Regions from separate parts of the Streptomyces sp. NPDC001492 genome, predicted to be linked through region 2. Evidence: riboswitches for the same ligand, from Rfam matches in the RefSeq annotation. Region 2 holds a riboswitch; the other holds the start of a gene.
What was found. Region 2 has a riboswitch for glycine ahead of gcvT (glycine cleavage system aminomethyltransferase GcvT). Riboswitches for the same ligand answer to the same signal wherever they lie in the genome.

Region 1 (7,412 bases), on a different contig from region 2:
AGACGATCAACAGCAGCTCGAGGCACCCCGCGGCGCAGCCGCATACCGGCATCGACGGGCAGGGGCCCGCACCCCCCGAATCCCCGTCACCCACCCTCGTCCACCAGGCCCCGTTCCGCGCCCTATCGTGACCGCATGCAGAGCTACACCATCGGCCAGGCCGCACGACTGCTCGGCGTGAGCCCGGACACCGCACGCCGTTGGGCCGACGCCGGCCGGGTGGCGACCCATCGCGACGAGGGCGGCCGACGGCTCATCGACGGCCGGGACCTGGCGGCCTTCTCCGTCGAACTCGCCAAGGCGGCCAGCACCGAGGAGGAGACCTCCTACACGTCGGTCCGCAACGCCTTCCCCGGCATCGTCACCGCGATCAAGCTCGGCGACGTGGCGGCCCAGGTCGAGATCCAGGCCGGCCCGCACCGCCTGGTCTCACTGCTGACCCGCGAGGCCGTGGAGGAACTCGGCCTCGAAGTCGGCATGGAGGCGACGGCTCGCGTGAAGTCGACCAACGTACACATCGACCGCACCTGACCCACGAACAACTCCCCTGATCTGCGCACCGCAAGAGACCAGCGGCGAGGGTCAAGGCGACGCATAAACGCGCATACCCGACACAACACCCCATCGGGGCTACCGTGGGCCCGGGCACAAAGCCCCCAGTCCCCACCCCTGCGAGGCGTTCCGCATGAGCCCCATGAGCCTGAGCATCCGCAACCAGATCCCCGGCACGGTCACCGCCATCACCTCCGGCACGGTCATGGCCACCGTCAAGGTCCGCCTCACCGGCGGCCAGGACCTCACCGCGGCGATCACCCTCGAGTCCGCCGAGGAACTCGGCCTCGCCGCGGGCACCGCCGTACGCGCCCTGGTGAAGTCGACGGAGATCGCCCTGGCCACCGCCCCGGTCGAGGGCCTGTCCATCCGCAACCAGCTGCCCGGCACGGTGACCGGCGTGACCACCGGCGGCGCGATGGCCTCCGTGAAGGTCGCCGTCGACGGCGGCGAACTGACCTCCGCGATCACCAAGGACGCCGTCACGGACCTCGCCCTGACCACCGGCACACCCGTCGTGGCCCTGATCAAGTCGACGGAGATCTCTCTCGCGACGGCGTAACGGGAAAGGGCCCCGCCGAAGCGGGGCCCTCCTCCACGACCACTGCGTCAGTCGTCGTACGCGTCCAGCGGCGGGCACGAGCACACCAGGTTCCGGTCGCCGAAGGCCTGGTCGATCCGGCGCACCGGCGGCCAGTACTTGTCGGCGGCCGACACCCCGGCCGGGAAGACGGCCTCCTCACGCGAGTACGCGTGCTCCCACTCCCCACCGAGCGCGCCCGCGGTGTGCGGCGCACCCCGGAGCGGGTTGTCCTCGGCCGGCCACTCACCCGCCCCGACCTTCTCGATCTCCGCCCGGATGGCGATCATCGCCTCGCAGAACCGGTCCAGCTCGATCAGGTCCTCGGACTCGGTCGGCTCGATCATCAGCGTGCCGGCCACCGGGAACGACATGGTCGGCGCGTGGAAGCCGTAGTCGATCAGCCGCTTGGCGACGTCGTCGACGCTCACGCCCGTCGCCTTGGTCAGCGGCCGCAGGTCGATGATGCACTCGTGCGCGACCAGCCCGCCCGGACCGGTGTAGAGCACGGGGTAGTGCGGCTCCAGCCGCTTGGCGATGTAGTTGGCGCTCAGCACGGCCACCTGCGTGGCCCGCTTCAGCCCCTCGCCGCCCATGAGCCGCACGTACGCCCACGAGATCGGCAGGATGCCCGCGGAACCCCAGGGAGCCGCGGAGATCGGCCCGACACCCGTCGCCGGTCCCGCGGCCGGCTGCATCGGGTGGTTCGGCAGATACGGCGCCAGGTGCGCCCTCACGCCCACCGGCCCGACGCCCGGACCACCGCCGCCGTGCGGGATGCAGAAGGTCTTGTGCAGGTTCAGGTGCGAGACGTCACCGCCGAAGTGCCCCGGCTTGGCGAGCCCCACCAGGGCGTTGAGGTTGGCCCCGTCGACGTACACCTGCCCGCCGGCCTCGTGCACCTGCGCGCAGATGTCGGCGACATGCTCCTCGAACACACCGTGCGTCGAGGGGTACGTGATCATCAGCACCGCCAGCTCGTCACGGTACTGCTCGATCTTCGCCCGCAGGTCCTCGACGTCGATCTCGCCGTCCTCGGCGGTCTTCACGACGACCACCTTCATCCCGGCCATCACGGCGCTGGCGGCGTTCGTACCGTGCGCGGACGACGGAATCAGGCACACGGTGCGCTGCTCGTCCCCGTTGGCCCGGTGATATCCGCGTACGGCGAGCAGTCCGGCCAGCTCGCCCTGCGATCCGGCGTTGGGCTGCAGGGACACCTTGTCGTACCCGGTGACCTCGGCGAGCCGCTCCTCGAGCTCACGGATGAGGGTGAGGTAGCCCTGCGCCTGCTCGGCGGGCGCGAAGGGGTGCAGCTGCCCGAACTCGGGCCAGGTGACCGGCTCCATCTCGGTGGTCGCGTTGAGCTTCATGGTGCAGGAGCCCAGCGGGATCATGCCCCGGTCGAGCGCGTAGTCACGGTCGGCGAGCCGGCGCAGGTAGCGCAGCATCGCGGTCTCGGAGCGGTGCTGCTGGAAGACCGGGTGGGTAAGGTAGTCGTCGGTGCGCAGCAGTCCTGCGGGCAGGGAGTCCTCGGTCGTCGCGTCCAGCGCCTCGATGTCGCCCTCGACCCCGAACGCGGACCACACGGCGCCCAGTTGGGCTCGCGCGGTGGTCTCGTCGCAGGCGATCGACACGTGGTCGGCGTCGGCCAGGTGAAGGTTGACGCCGTTCTCCCGTGCGGCGGCCACCACCTCGGCGGCGCGGCCCGGCACTCGCACGGTGAGCGTGTCGAAGTAGGAGCCGTGCACGACCTCGACACCACCGGCCCGAAGCCCCGCGGCGAGGATCGTGGCGTACCGGTGGGTGCGCCGCGCGATCGCCTTGAGCCCCTCGGGGCCGTGGTACACGGCGTACATCCCCGCCATGACGGCGAGCAGCACCTGGGCCGTGCAGATGTTGCTGGTGGCCTTCTCCCGCCGGATGTGCTGCTCACGGGTCTGCAGCGCGAGCCGGTACGCCTTGTGCCCGTCCGCGTCCACGGACACGCCCACGAGCCGCCCGGGCAGGCTGCGTGCGAACTTCTCGTGGACCGCCATGTAACCCGCGTGCGGCCCGCCGAAGCCCATCGGCACACCGAAGCGCTGTGTGGTCCCCACCGCGATGTCCGCGCCGAGCTCCCCGGGCGACTTCAGCAGCGTCAGCGCCAGCAGATCGGCGGCGACGGTGACGAGCGCGCCGAGCTCGTGCGCCTGCTCGATGAGCGGCTTGAGGTCGCGTACGACGCCGGAGGCGCCGGGGTACTGGACGAGCACGCCGTTGATCTCACGCGCGGCGACCTCGGCCGGAATGCCGTCGCTGAGGTCGGCGACCACGACCTCCACGCCGGTCGGCTCGGCGCGGGTCTCGATCACGGCGATGGTCTGCGGCAACACGTCCGCGTCGACCAGGAACAGGCCCTTCTTGTTCCTGCCCATGCGCCGGGACAGCGCCATCGCCTCGGCGGCAGCCGTCCCCTCGTCGAGCAGGGAGGCTCCGGAGGTGGGCAGCCCGGTCAGATCGGCGACCATGGTCTGGAAATTGAGCAGGGCCTCGAGCCGCCCCTGCGAGATCTCGGGCTGGTAGGGCGTGTAGGCCGTGTACCAGGCGGGATTCTCCATCACATTGCGCAGGATGACGGGCGGGGTGAAGGTCCCGTAGTACCCGAGCCCGATCATGGAGTCGAGCACCTGGTTGCGGTCGGCGAGCGAGCGCAGCTCGGCCAGCACCTCGGCCTCGGTACGCGCACCCGGCAGTTCCAGCGCATCCGAGTTCTTGATCACATCCGGCACCGCGGCGGCGGTGAGCTCGTCCAGCGAGCCGTATCCGACGTGTGCGAGCATCTTGGCCCGCGCCTCATGATGGGGCCCTATGTGGCGCTGCTCGAACGGGATTCCCTGTTCGAGCTCGGAGAGCGGAATGCGATGGGCGGTCATTGCGGAGGCCTCCTGGTCAGACACGACCTTCGAGGGGCACCACGGCACGGGTACCCGGACGGCCTCCCCCTCTGTCATCTCAACCTGAGAGCTTCACCGGATCACCCGAGGGCGTCCGGCTTTCACCGTCGGTGAGAGCGGGAGCTGTCGACACCCGCCCTGCTTTCCAGAGTGACCTCGTCCGCGCGGTACGTGAGCCTGAGAGATTCCGGGGAGGATTTGCTCCTTCGGCGCCTCCGATGATGTCTGGAGGACTCTCCCGCACGGTGTCAGCAGCCGCTGTCAGCCTACCAGCGAGCACAACATCCGATCCTTCGAGTGGCCGCCATCACCAATGTGCTCTTTTGTAGTGCTTACGGATGAGTTGCGACCAAGTGGAGGGCCCGTGCAGACCGACATCGATCCGCGCAACCTGATCGGCCGCAAGGCGTTCGACCGCAACGGCACCAAGCTGGGCACCATCGACGAGGTCTACCTCGACGACGCGACCGGTGTGCCGGAGTGGGCCGCCATACGCACCGGCCTTTTCTCCCGGGACGCCTTCGTCCCCCTGGAACCAAGCGAACTGATCGAGGGCACCCTCCACGTCCCCTTCGACCGGTCCCTGATCAAGGACGCCCCCGACTTCGGGGTCGGCCGCCACCTCTCCCCCGAACAGGAGCTCCAGCTCTACCACCACTACGGTCTGGACATCCCCGCTCCTTCCCCCTTCCCGGACCACGACTTCGGCAAGCTGGCGGGCACGGAGGACGCGGACGCCTAGAGCCTGCCCATCGGCCCTGACACGCCCTCACCCCTGCTGCCGCAATGGTGGAAGGATCCCTGGCCACGTCGTCGTCGGTCACCTGCGGGCAGATCGGGCCGGACGGGGCGCCCGAAGGCGGCGGACACCTCGTCCGCGAACTCGGCGAGGCGCCGGGGCTCACCCCGCCCGCATACCGGCGCTCCGCGGCATGCACCGCAGCAGCGGCTGACGCCACGGCCTCCTCCGCCTTGCAGCTGCACGATCCCTCCCCCGCTCTCGACTTCGCTCAGGCGGGCCCCATGCCCCCTCGGGGCGGCGGCAAGGCGTAGTTCCCTGCGGCCGACCTGATCCAGACGACAGGCACCTGCCCACTCCTGCCACCGCGCCGGGCCCCCGCGCGGACCGGCACGCCCCCCGCTCAGGCGCCGACCCCGTGCACGGAGGCCCCGGGTCTCGCCGCCACCAGCGGCAACGGGTCCGCCGGCTCCAGCTCAGGGTCGTCGGTGCGAAACGTCCGGACCCGTCCCGGCCCCGAATCCGGCGTCTCGAAGCGCACGGTCACCCGCCCGAGCCCACTTCCCTGCACCCACCCGTGCCCGAACTCGGCATGCCGCACATCGTGCCCGGCGGGCCAGCGCCGCTCGACAGCCACCTGCTGCTCCTCGACGGGCTCCTCGTCCGTCTCGTCCGCCGCATGTTCCACGCCTTCCCCGGCGGCCTGCGCGAACAGGTCCTCCTGCGTGTAGTCGGCCAGCCCGCTGACCCCGACCCCCAGCAGCCGCACACCCCCCGTGGTGTCCACCGAATCCAGCAGCCGGGCGGCAGCCTCCCGCACCACCCCCGGATCGTCCGTGGGCCCGCGCAGCGTCTCGGAACGGGTCAGCGTCGAGAAGTCGTAGCGCCGCACCTTCAGCACGATGGTCCGCCCCGAAAGACCCGCACCCCGCAGCCGCCGCACACACCGGTCGGCCAGCCGCTGCACCTCCAGCCCCACCCTGACCCGGTCGTGGATGTCCACGTCGTACGTGTCCTCGACCGATACCGACTTGGCCTCCCGCTCGGCCACCACGGGCCGGTCGTCCTGCGCCAGCGCCATGGCGTACAACGCGTGCCCATGGGCCTTGCCCAGCAGCCGGACCAGCTCGTCCTCACCGGCCTCGGCGATCTCAGCGACCGTGGTGATGCCGGCCCGCCGCAGATGGTCCCCCGTGGCCGGCCCCACCCCGGGCAGCATCCGCACCGACATCGGTCCCAGCTTGGCCCGCTCGGTCCCGGGCTCGACCAGCACCAGCCCGTTCGGCTTGGCCTCCTCGGAGGCGATCTTCGCGAGCATCTTGCAGGCAGCAAGGCCCACGGACCCGGTCAGCCCCGTATCCGCCCGTATGTCCGCGCGCAGCTTCTCCCCCACCAGCCGCGCCGACGCCGCGTCCCAGGCCGCGTCCCCGGCCTCCAGATCCACGAAGGCCTCGTCCAGACTCAGCGGCTCCACCAGCGGCGACAGCGAGTGCAGCAGACCCATGACCTGCTCGCTGATCGACCGGTAGAACCCGAAGCGCGGCACCAGATACGCGGCGTTCGGTGCCAGCCGCCGCGCCTGCGCCATCGGCATCGCCGACCGCACCCCGAAGACCCGCGCCTCGTACGAAGCGGTGGCGACCACCCCGCGCGGCCCGAGCCCGCCCACGATCACGGCTTTCCCGCGCAGACTCGGCTTGGATGCCTGCTCCGCCGAGGCGTAGAAGGCATCCATGTCGAGATGCAGGATCGTGGGCGCGTTTCTCACATCTCCGATGCTGCCTTACGCCACTGACAATGCCGTCCCACGAGCGCCCAAGGGCCCTGAGAAGCCGCGTGGACGCGGTCAGACCGCCCGGTTGCGCCGTCGTGCGAGCTCGTCCGCCGGATTGTGCCCGACCAGGGTCTCACCCGTGTCGATCCGCTCGCCGTGCAGCTGCGACAGCGCACTGTCCACGTCCCGCCACACCACGCCGACGGCGATCCCGAAGATCCCTTGGCCGCCCTGGAGCAGCGCGTGGACCTCGTCGGGCGAGGTGCACTCGTAGACCGTGGCGCCGTCGCTCATCAGCGTCATGCGCTCCAGATCCCGGAAGCCACGCTCACGCAGGTGCACCACCGCGGTGCGGATGTTCTGCAGCGACACCCCGGTGTCCAGGAACCGCTTGACGATCTTCAGGACGACGACGTCCCGGAAGCTGTACAGCCGCTGCGTGCCCGACCCGTAGGCGGGCCGCACGCTCGGCTCGACGAGCCCGGTACGGGCCCAGTAGTCCAGTTGCCGATAGGTGATGCCGGCGGCCGCACAGGCCGTCGGACCGCGATAGCCGATCTGCTCGGACGCCATGGACGCCGCCCCTCCGCTGCTCGGCACGGCCGCCGGCCGCTGCGGAGCATGATCGGCCGCGCTGCCGGGATGGGGGTCCCCCCAACTCGAACGAAGTTGAGAGCCTGGGGGAGGGTACGGACCGCTCTCCCCGAGACTGCGTCCGGGGCCACCCCCAGCCGTACCGTCGCCGCTGCTTCTCACGCCGACCTCCGTCCTTGACCTGCCATCTCGACGGTAGGCAGTCACCAGGGGTGCGTCAACGATCGCCACACTCGG
Region 2 (7,412 bases):
TGGTCTGGCAACAGCACTTTCATCCACCGTTGCACTCACAGCCATCGTCGGGACGGGAACAGCTATGGCTGCCCCCCGGGGGTGCCCGCCGGACGTCGCTGTCGGCATCACCGCGCACCACACGCACTTCATCGGCAGTGCGAACAAGTTCAAGGACGGCAAGGGCGGCACCATCTCCGTGAGCGTGACCAAGGCGGGGACCCTGTCGGCCAGCATTTCCGCAGGGGCCGAGGTGTCCGTCTCTGACGTCATCGCCTCCGCCAAGGTTTCCGTAAACAGCACCATCACCAAATCCGTCGCCGTGACCGTCGGGCACACCTACTCGCACAACATCTCGTCGAACAAATACGGGCACGCGTGGTACGGCACGTGGGGATACAGCGTCGACTGGCAGAAGACCCGCGACAGGCCCGACTGCACGCAGCAGGTCCTGGACAGCGGGACCGCCATCCTTCCCGTCAAGGAAGTCGGCTGGCGGTACTGGGAAACCTCTTCCTGAACCCCCCAGCACAGCGCCGTGCCACGCGTGACGGCGCAACCCCGGCACCATCGCATTGGTGGTACTGGTGAAAGGCTGCAACGGGCCGACCACCCGTTGCCAGAACCTGTGGATGCGCGAGAGCGCGCCGAAGCAAGGCACAACGCGTGAGAACGGGACCCCGCACCGGTGCGGGGTCCCGTTTCCTTTGCTCTCGTGCTCAGTATCCGCCCCGCACCGGCGGGTAGCCGTACCCGCCCGCCGGAGCCTGGGCCGGAGCGGCCGCGTGGGCCTCGCGGTCGTAGAAGGGGCGGGCGCTCGCGCGCATCCACAGCGCCACGGGGTCGTACTCGTCCGACATCGCCACCGTCGACACCGGCAGTCCGTCCGGGACGGCGCCGATGGACTGCTGCATCATCGCCCGCACCGAGTCCACCGCGGGCGGGCTGGTGTCGTACACGTCGAGCCCGATGGCGAGGTACGGCGCCCCGAGCGCCGGCTGCACCCAGGCGCGGCGCAGCGAGCGGACGGCCGGGGTGCGGTGCGCGTTCTGCGCGAGCAGGGCGTAGAACTGCGGGATCTCGATCGTGGGTTCCGACATCCGCAGCGGTCCGGCCGCCTGGCGCTCCAGACCGGTGGCGATACGGCGGAGGTCCAGCCAGGGAATGCCCACGCCGCCGCCCGGGGCGTGCGGGTTGAGCCAGAGGCCGAAGTGGTCGGGGTACAGGGTCCGGGCGACGTCAAGGCCGTCGACCACCTCGTACGACCTGTTCCAGCCGCTGGCCGAGAGTTCCTGGGCGGAGGTGACGCACGGGGCGTAGCCGTAGCCGTCGACCTCCATGTTTCCGTACTGGGCGTCCGGGGAGCCCGCCTGGCCGTGCCACAGGAGCATCCAGACCTGGCCGGAGCCGGGGGTCGCGAGTGCGCGGAGGAGTGCCTCGTAGGCGTCGTAGCGCCCTGGCGTCACCTGGCGCAGCATGTTCTCGACCGTCCCGGTCGTGGTGCTGGCGCTCACGTGTGTGCCCCTTCTGGTGGTTGCCCCGCGTATGCCAACAGCTTAAGCGCCCGGGAGCTCGGGATTTGGTGGTCCGTTCCCCCTGGCAGCACTTACAGGTGATCCCTCGTGTAGAAGGGGCGCACCTGTTCGCGCATCCACATCGCCACCGGGTCGTCCGTCACGTCCAGGAGGACCAGGTTGACCGGCCACTGGGTGGGGATCCTGGTGATGGCGCGGCTCAGGGCCTCCAGGGGGAGGGCTCTGATGTCACCCTCCCGCTGGGAGAGTTCGACGCCCACGAACATCACCGGGTCCGCCGTCTCGACGGCGGCGAGGCAGCGGCGGGCCGTGACGACCACGCCCGTCTCGGCGAACTCGGCGGAGGCCGCGGCGAGGAAGTCGATCGGGTCGTCCTGCCAGTCCGGCTCGAAGAGCTTGACCCGGCCGCCGGAGGCGGGGCCGTCCAGCGGGGTGCGGCCCACGCGGCAGAGTTCGGCGACGGCGGCCGGCGGGAGCGGAATGCCGATCACGCCGTCCGGGTTCACGGCGAGACCGACCTGCGGGGGCAGTCCGCGGGCGAAGTCGACGGCCGGGGCGATCGTGTACGCCATGTGGGAGCCGACGACCTGCCGGAACTGCTCCTCGGAGCTGAAGACCGGCACAAAGGCCTGGCCCTCGATCTCCAGCGTGGGCAGGTCGAGGGGGCCGCTGTTCAGGTCACCGCCGTTCGGCAGCGGCACCCAGAGGAAGCTGCGGCCGAGCACCTCGAGGATCCGGCCGCCGGCCGAGGGTATGCCGAGGGAGGCCGACAGCACCTCCTCCAGCTCGTTGCCGGGCCATCCGCCGTGCGGATGGGGGTGCGCCTGCATGGGAAAGTCCGCGGGGAGATCCGCTGCGAAGTCCATCTGTGTCCGACCGCCTGCTGAGAACCACTGCTGTGGCTGGAAAGGCTAGCGGGTGGGGCGGACAAAGGGGGTGGTCCGTGCGTCAGCCCGCGAAACCGATTCTGCGCAGCACGTCCGCCGCGTCCCGGTCCAGCAGCACCGCCGAGCCGACGCCCTCGGGCAGGTCCCCCCGCTCCACCGCGCGGATCAGCCGGGCCGCTGCCGTGCGGTGGCGCAGGAAGGCGTAGCGCGAGACGCCGCGGCCGCGCTCGCGCTGGCCGTCCAGGGCCGTGCCGGGCGTGACGTCGAGCAGCAGCAGATGAAGGGTGCCGCCGCGGCGGCGGGCCTCGCGCGCCAGCCAGCCGCGCACCCAGGCCTGCGTACCGCAGTCGTGCACCACGACCCCTTCGCCGCTGCGCAGGGCGCGGCGCAGTCCGGCGTAGTGGGCGAGGCGGACGAGGGGGCGGTAGACCCCGTAGGGCAGGAAGCGGGGCGTGCGGGCCTCCCAGCGGTCGCGGGCGTCCTGGGAGTCGATGCGGAGGCCGCGGACCGCGCGCTCCATCAGCGTGGACTTGCCGCTGCCGGGCAGGCCGGTGACCACCACGAGGTCACGGGGGCCGAAGAGCAGGGCGTGCGGGCTGTGCCCCGAGCGGTCGCGCAGGTCGCGGACCACGGGTGCCGTGCGGGTCCCCCCGCGCGAGCGCAGCCGAGCGTGGGGGCCGCGTGCGTCCCCGGCCGGCGCCACGGGCTGCTCGGGCAGCGCGACGGCCGAAGTCGTGGCGTACACCGTGGTCCTGTTCACCGTGATCGTCCTCCCTGCGGGGTCAGGAAAGGTTCTCCCCATCTAATGTAAAGAGAAGGTAATGCACGATCTCTCGCGGTTCCGTTCGGTTCCGGCCACAGCCCAGTTACAAGATGGGGCCCTGCCGCAGACGGACGAGGCGTGCAATGATGTGCGCGCCAACTGCATACCGGCCGCTTGAATCCGCGCGGGAGAGTCCCCGGCAGTACGTCTGTGTCGCTGGGGCGCCGAAGGAGCAAGTCCCTCCCTTGAATCTCTCAGGCCCCGTTACCGCGCGGGCGAGGCACATCTGAAAAGCGGGCCACCGGATCCGGTGGTCCCACCCAAGGTGCAAGCCATGACTTCATGGCGAACCTCTCAGGTTCCGATGACAGATGGGGAGGAACGACCTCGCCCGTCTGCATTCGCCCTGGGAGACGACCGTCCGATGAGCAGCACCGCACCCCGTCACACCGCGCTCGATGCCCTGCATCGCTCGCTCGGTGCGACGATGACCGACTTCGCCGGCTGGGACATGCCCCTGCGCTACGGCTCCGAGCGCGACGAGCACCTCGCCGTACGCACGAAGGCCGGGCTCTTCGACCTCTCCCACATGGGCGAGATCACCGTCACCGGCCCGCAGGCCGCCCAGCTCCTGAACTTCGCCCTGGTCGGCAACATCGCCTCCGTCGGCGTCGGCCGCGCCCGCTACACCATGATCTGCCGGGCCGACGGCGGCATCCTGGACGACCTGATCGTCTACCGGCTCGGCGAGACCGAATACATGGTCGTCGCCAACGCCTCCAACGCCCAGGTGGTGCTGGACGCGCTGGTGGAGCGTTCGGCCGGCTTCGACGCCGAGGTGCGCGACGACCGGGACAACTACGCGCTGATCGCCGTGCAGGGCCCCGAGTCCCCCGGCATCCTGAAGTCGCTCACCGACGCCGACCTCGACGGCCTCAAGTACTACGCCGGCCTGCCCGGCACCGTCGCCGGCGTCCCCGCCCTCATCGCCCGCACCGGCTACACCGGCGAGGACGGCTTCGAGCTCTTCGTCGCCCCCGGTGACGCGGAGAAGCTGTGGCAGGCGCTGACCGAGGCGGGAGCGCCCCTCGGGCTGGTGCCCTGCGGGCTGTCCTGCCGCGACACCCTGCGCCTGGAGGCGGGCATGCCGCTGTACGGGCACGAACTGTCCACCTCGCTCACGCCGTTCGACGCCGGGCTCGGCCGGGTGGTGAAGTTCGAGAAGGAGGGCGACTTCGTGGGGCGCGAGGCGCTCCAGGAAGCGGCCGCCAGGGCTGCGGAGAACCCGCCGCGCGTCCTCGTCGGCCTGGTCGCCGAGGGCCGTCGGGTCCCGCGCGCCGGGTACGCCGTCGTCGCGGGCGGCGAGGTGATCGGTGAGGTCACCTCCGGTGCCCCCTCCCCCACGCTGGGCAAGCCGATCGCGATGGCGTACGTCGACGCGGCGCATGCGGCGCCCGGCACCGAGGGTGTCGGCGTGGACATCCGGGGCAGCCACGAGCCGTACGAGGTCGTGGCGCTGCCGTTCTACAAGCGCCAGAAGTAGACACTGACCGAGACTGGGCGAGGGGGCGCCGTCCCCGGACGTGACCCCGCGCACATTTTCGCTGCTCACACGCGTTTTCAGCAGTCCCCGATTCATCAGCACTCCACCGCGTACAGGAGAATTCAGGCCATGAGCAACCCCCAGCAGCTGCGTTACAGCAAGGAGCACGAGTGGCTGTCGGCCGCCGAGGACGGTGTCTCGACGGTCGGCATCACGGAGTTCGCGGCCAACGCGCTCGGCGATGTCGTCTACGCCCAGCTTCCCGAGGTGGGCTCCGCCGTGACCGCGGGCGAGACCTGCGGCGAGCTGGAGTCGACCAAGTCGGTCAGCGATCTGTACTCCCCCGTCACCGGTGAGGTCACCGAGATCAACGAGGACGTGGTGAACGACCCGTCCCTGGTCAACTCGGCCCCCTTCGAGGGCGGTTGGCTCTTCAAGGTCCGCGTCACGGAGGAGCCGGCCGATCTGCTCTCCGCCGACGAGTACACCGCCCAGAACGCCGGCTGAGGAGCCGTAGACGCATGTCCGTACTGAACACGCCCCTGCACGAGCTCGACCCGGACATCGCCGCCGCGGTCGACGCCGAGCTGCACCGCCAGCAGTCGACGCTCGAGATGATCGCCTCGGAGAACTTCGCGCCGCTGGCGGTGATGGAGGCCCAGGGCTCGGTCCTGACCAACAAGTACGCCGAGGGATATCCGGGCCGGCGCTACTACGGCGGCTGCGAGCACGTGGACGTCGCCGAGCAGATCGCCATCGACCGGGTCAAGGAGCTGTTCGGCGCCGAGTACGCCAACGTGCAGCCGCACTCGGGTGCCTCCGCCAACCAGGCCGCGCTGTTCGCGCTGGCCCAGCCCGGCGACACCATCCTGGGCCTGGACCTGGCACACGGCGGCCACCTCACCCACGGGATGCGGCTGAACTTCTCCGGCAAGCAGTTCAACGTGGTCGCCTACCACGTGGACCCGGCGACGGGGCTGGTCGACATGGCCGAGCTGGAGAAGCTGGCCAAGGAGCACCGCCCGAAGGTGATCATCGCGGGCTGGTCGGCGTATCCGCGGCAGCTGGACTTCGCCGAGTTCCGCCGGATCGCCGACGAGGTCGAGGCGTACCTGTGGGTCGACATGGCGCACTTCGCGGGCCTGGTCGCGGCCGGGCTGCACCCCAACCCGGTGCCGTACGCCGATGTCGTGACCTCCACCACGCACAAGACGCTGGGCGGCCCGCGAGGCGGCATCATCCTCGCGAAGCAGGACTTCGCGAAGAAGCTGAACTCCTCGGTCTTCCCGGGCTTCCAGGGCGGCCCGCTGGAGCATGTGATCGCGGCGAAGGCGGTCTCCTTCAAGGTCGCCGCGAGCGAGGACTTCAAGGAGCGGCAGCGGCGTACGGTGGAGGGTGCGCGCATCCTGGCCGAGCGGCTGACGGCGGCGGATGCCCGCGAGGCCGGGGTGAACGTGCTGTCCGGCGGCACGGATGTGCACCTGATCCTGGTCGACCTGCGCGAGTCCGCGCTGGACGGGCAGCAGGCCGAGGACCGGCTGCACGAGGTCGGCATCACGGTCAACCGCAACGCCGTCCCGAACGACCCGCGCCCGCCGATGGTCACCTCGGGGCTGCGGATCGGCACCCCGGCGCTGGCCACCCGCGGCTTCACCGCGGAGGACTTCGCCGAGGTCGCGGACGTCATCGCCGAGGCGCTGAAGCCGTCGTACGACGTCGAGGCGCTCAAGGCCCGGGTCAAGGCGCTTGCCGACAAGCATCCGCTGTACCCCGGTCTGAACAAGTAGTTCCCCGGTGGGGGCACCCGACGACGTGTGCCCCCACCCTTTTCGGAGGAGTTCCCGTGGCCATCTCGGTCTTCGACCTGTTCTCGATCGGCATAGGCCCGTCGAGCTCCCACACGGTGGGACCGATGCGCGCGGCCCGCATGTTCGCGCGACGTCTGCGGGGCGAGGAGCTGCTGGGCTCCGTCGCGTCCGTCCGTGCCGAGCTGTACGGCTCCCTCGGCGCGACCGGCCACGGCCACGGCACCCCCAAGGCGGTGCTGCTCGGCCTGGAGGGCGCCTCGCCGCGGACGGTGGACGTGGAGACGGCGGACGAGAGGGTGGCGGCGATCAAGTCGTCCGGCCGGATCCGGCTCCTCGACGAGCACGAGATCCCGTTCTCCTTCGACGACGACCTGAAACTGCACCGCCGCAAGGCCCTCCCGTACCACGCGAACGGCATGACCCTGTGGGCGTTCGACGCCTCGGGCACGGAGCTGCTGTCGAAGACGTACTACTCGGTGGGCGGCGGCTTCGTCGTCGACGAGGACGCGGTCGGCCAGGACCGCATCAAGCTGGACGACACGGTGCTGAAGTACCCCTTCCGCACGGGCGACGAGCTGCTGCGCCTGACGAAGGAGACGGGCCTTTCCATCTCCGCCCTGATGCTGGAGAACGAGCGGGCCTGGCGCACCGAGGACGAGGTCCGCTCGGGGCTCCTCGACATCTGGCGGGTCATGCAGGCGTGCGTATCCCGTGGCATGTCCCGTGAGGGCATCCTGCCCGGCGGTCTGAAGGTGCGGCGCCGGGCCGCGCTCTCCGCGCGCCAACTCCGCGCCGAGGGCGACCCGTTGGCGCACGCCATGGAGTGGATCACGCTCTACGCGATGGCGGTGAACGAGGAGAACGCGGCGGGCGGCCGCGTGGTGACCGCCCCGACGA

Region 1: linked by a shared signal. The riboswitch ahead of gcvP (aminomethyl-transferring glycine dehydrogenase) and the one ahead of gcvT (glycine cleavage system aminomethyltransferase GcvT) in region 2 are both predicted to bind glycine.

What each region holds. Positions count from the first base shown of each region.
Region 1 covers NZ_JBSFHW010000023.1:8,122-15,533, reverse strand. The annotation lists gene ACWC1K_RS27290 (TOBE domain-containing protein) at 136-531, shown strand; gene ACWC1K_RS27285 (TOBE domain-containing protein) at 695-1,114, shown strand; gene gcvP (aminomethyl-transferring glycine dehydrogenase) at 1,162-4,047, opposite strand; glycine riboswitch at 4,224-4,319, opposite strand; gene ACWC1K_RS27275 (PRC-barrel domain-containing protein) at 4,433-4,810, shown strand; gene ACWC1K_RS27270 (hypothetical protein) at 4,855-5,121, shown strand; gene ACWC1K_RS27265 (DNA polymerase IV) at 5,211-6,575, opposite strand; gene ACWC1K_RS27260 (MerR family transcriptional regulator) at 6,654-7,337, opposite strand.
Region 2 covers NZ_JBSFHW010000040.1:92,859-100,270, forward strand. The annotation lists gene ACWC1K_RS37970 (hypothetical protein) at 1-499, shown strand, start outside; gene ACWC1K_RS37975 (enhanced serine sensitivity protein SseB C-terminal domain-containing protein) at 699-1,493, opposite strand; gene ACWC1K_RS37980 (enhanced serine sensitivity protein SseB) at 1,586-2,380, opposite strand; gene ACWC1K_RS37985 (AAA family ATPase) at 2,463-3,167, opposite strand; glycine riboswitch at 3,340-3,444, shown strand; glycine riboswitch at 3,445-3,545, shown strand; gene gcvT (glycine cleavage system aminomethyltransferase GcvT) at 3,589-4,707, shown strand; gene gcvH (glycine cleavage system protein GcvH) at 4,837-5,214, shown strand; gene glyA (serine hydroxymethyltransferase) at 5,229-6,494, shown strand; partial or broken gene ACWC1K_RS38005 (L-serine ammonia-lyase) at 6,551-7,412, shown strand, end outside.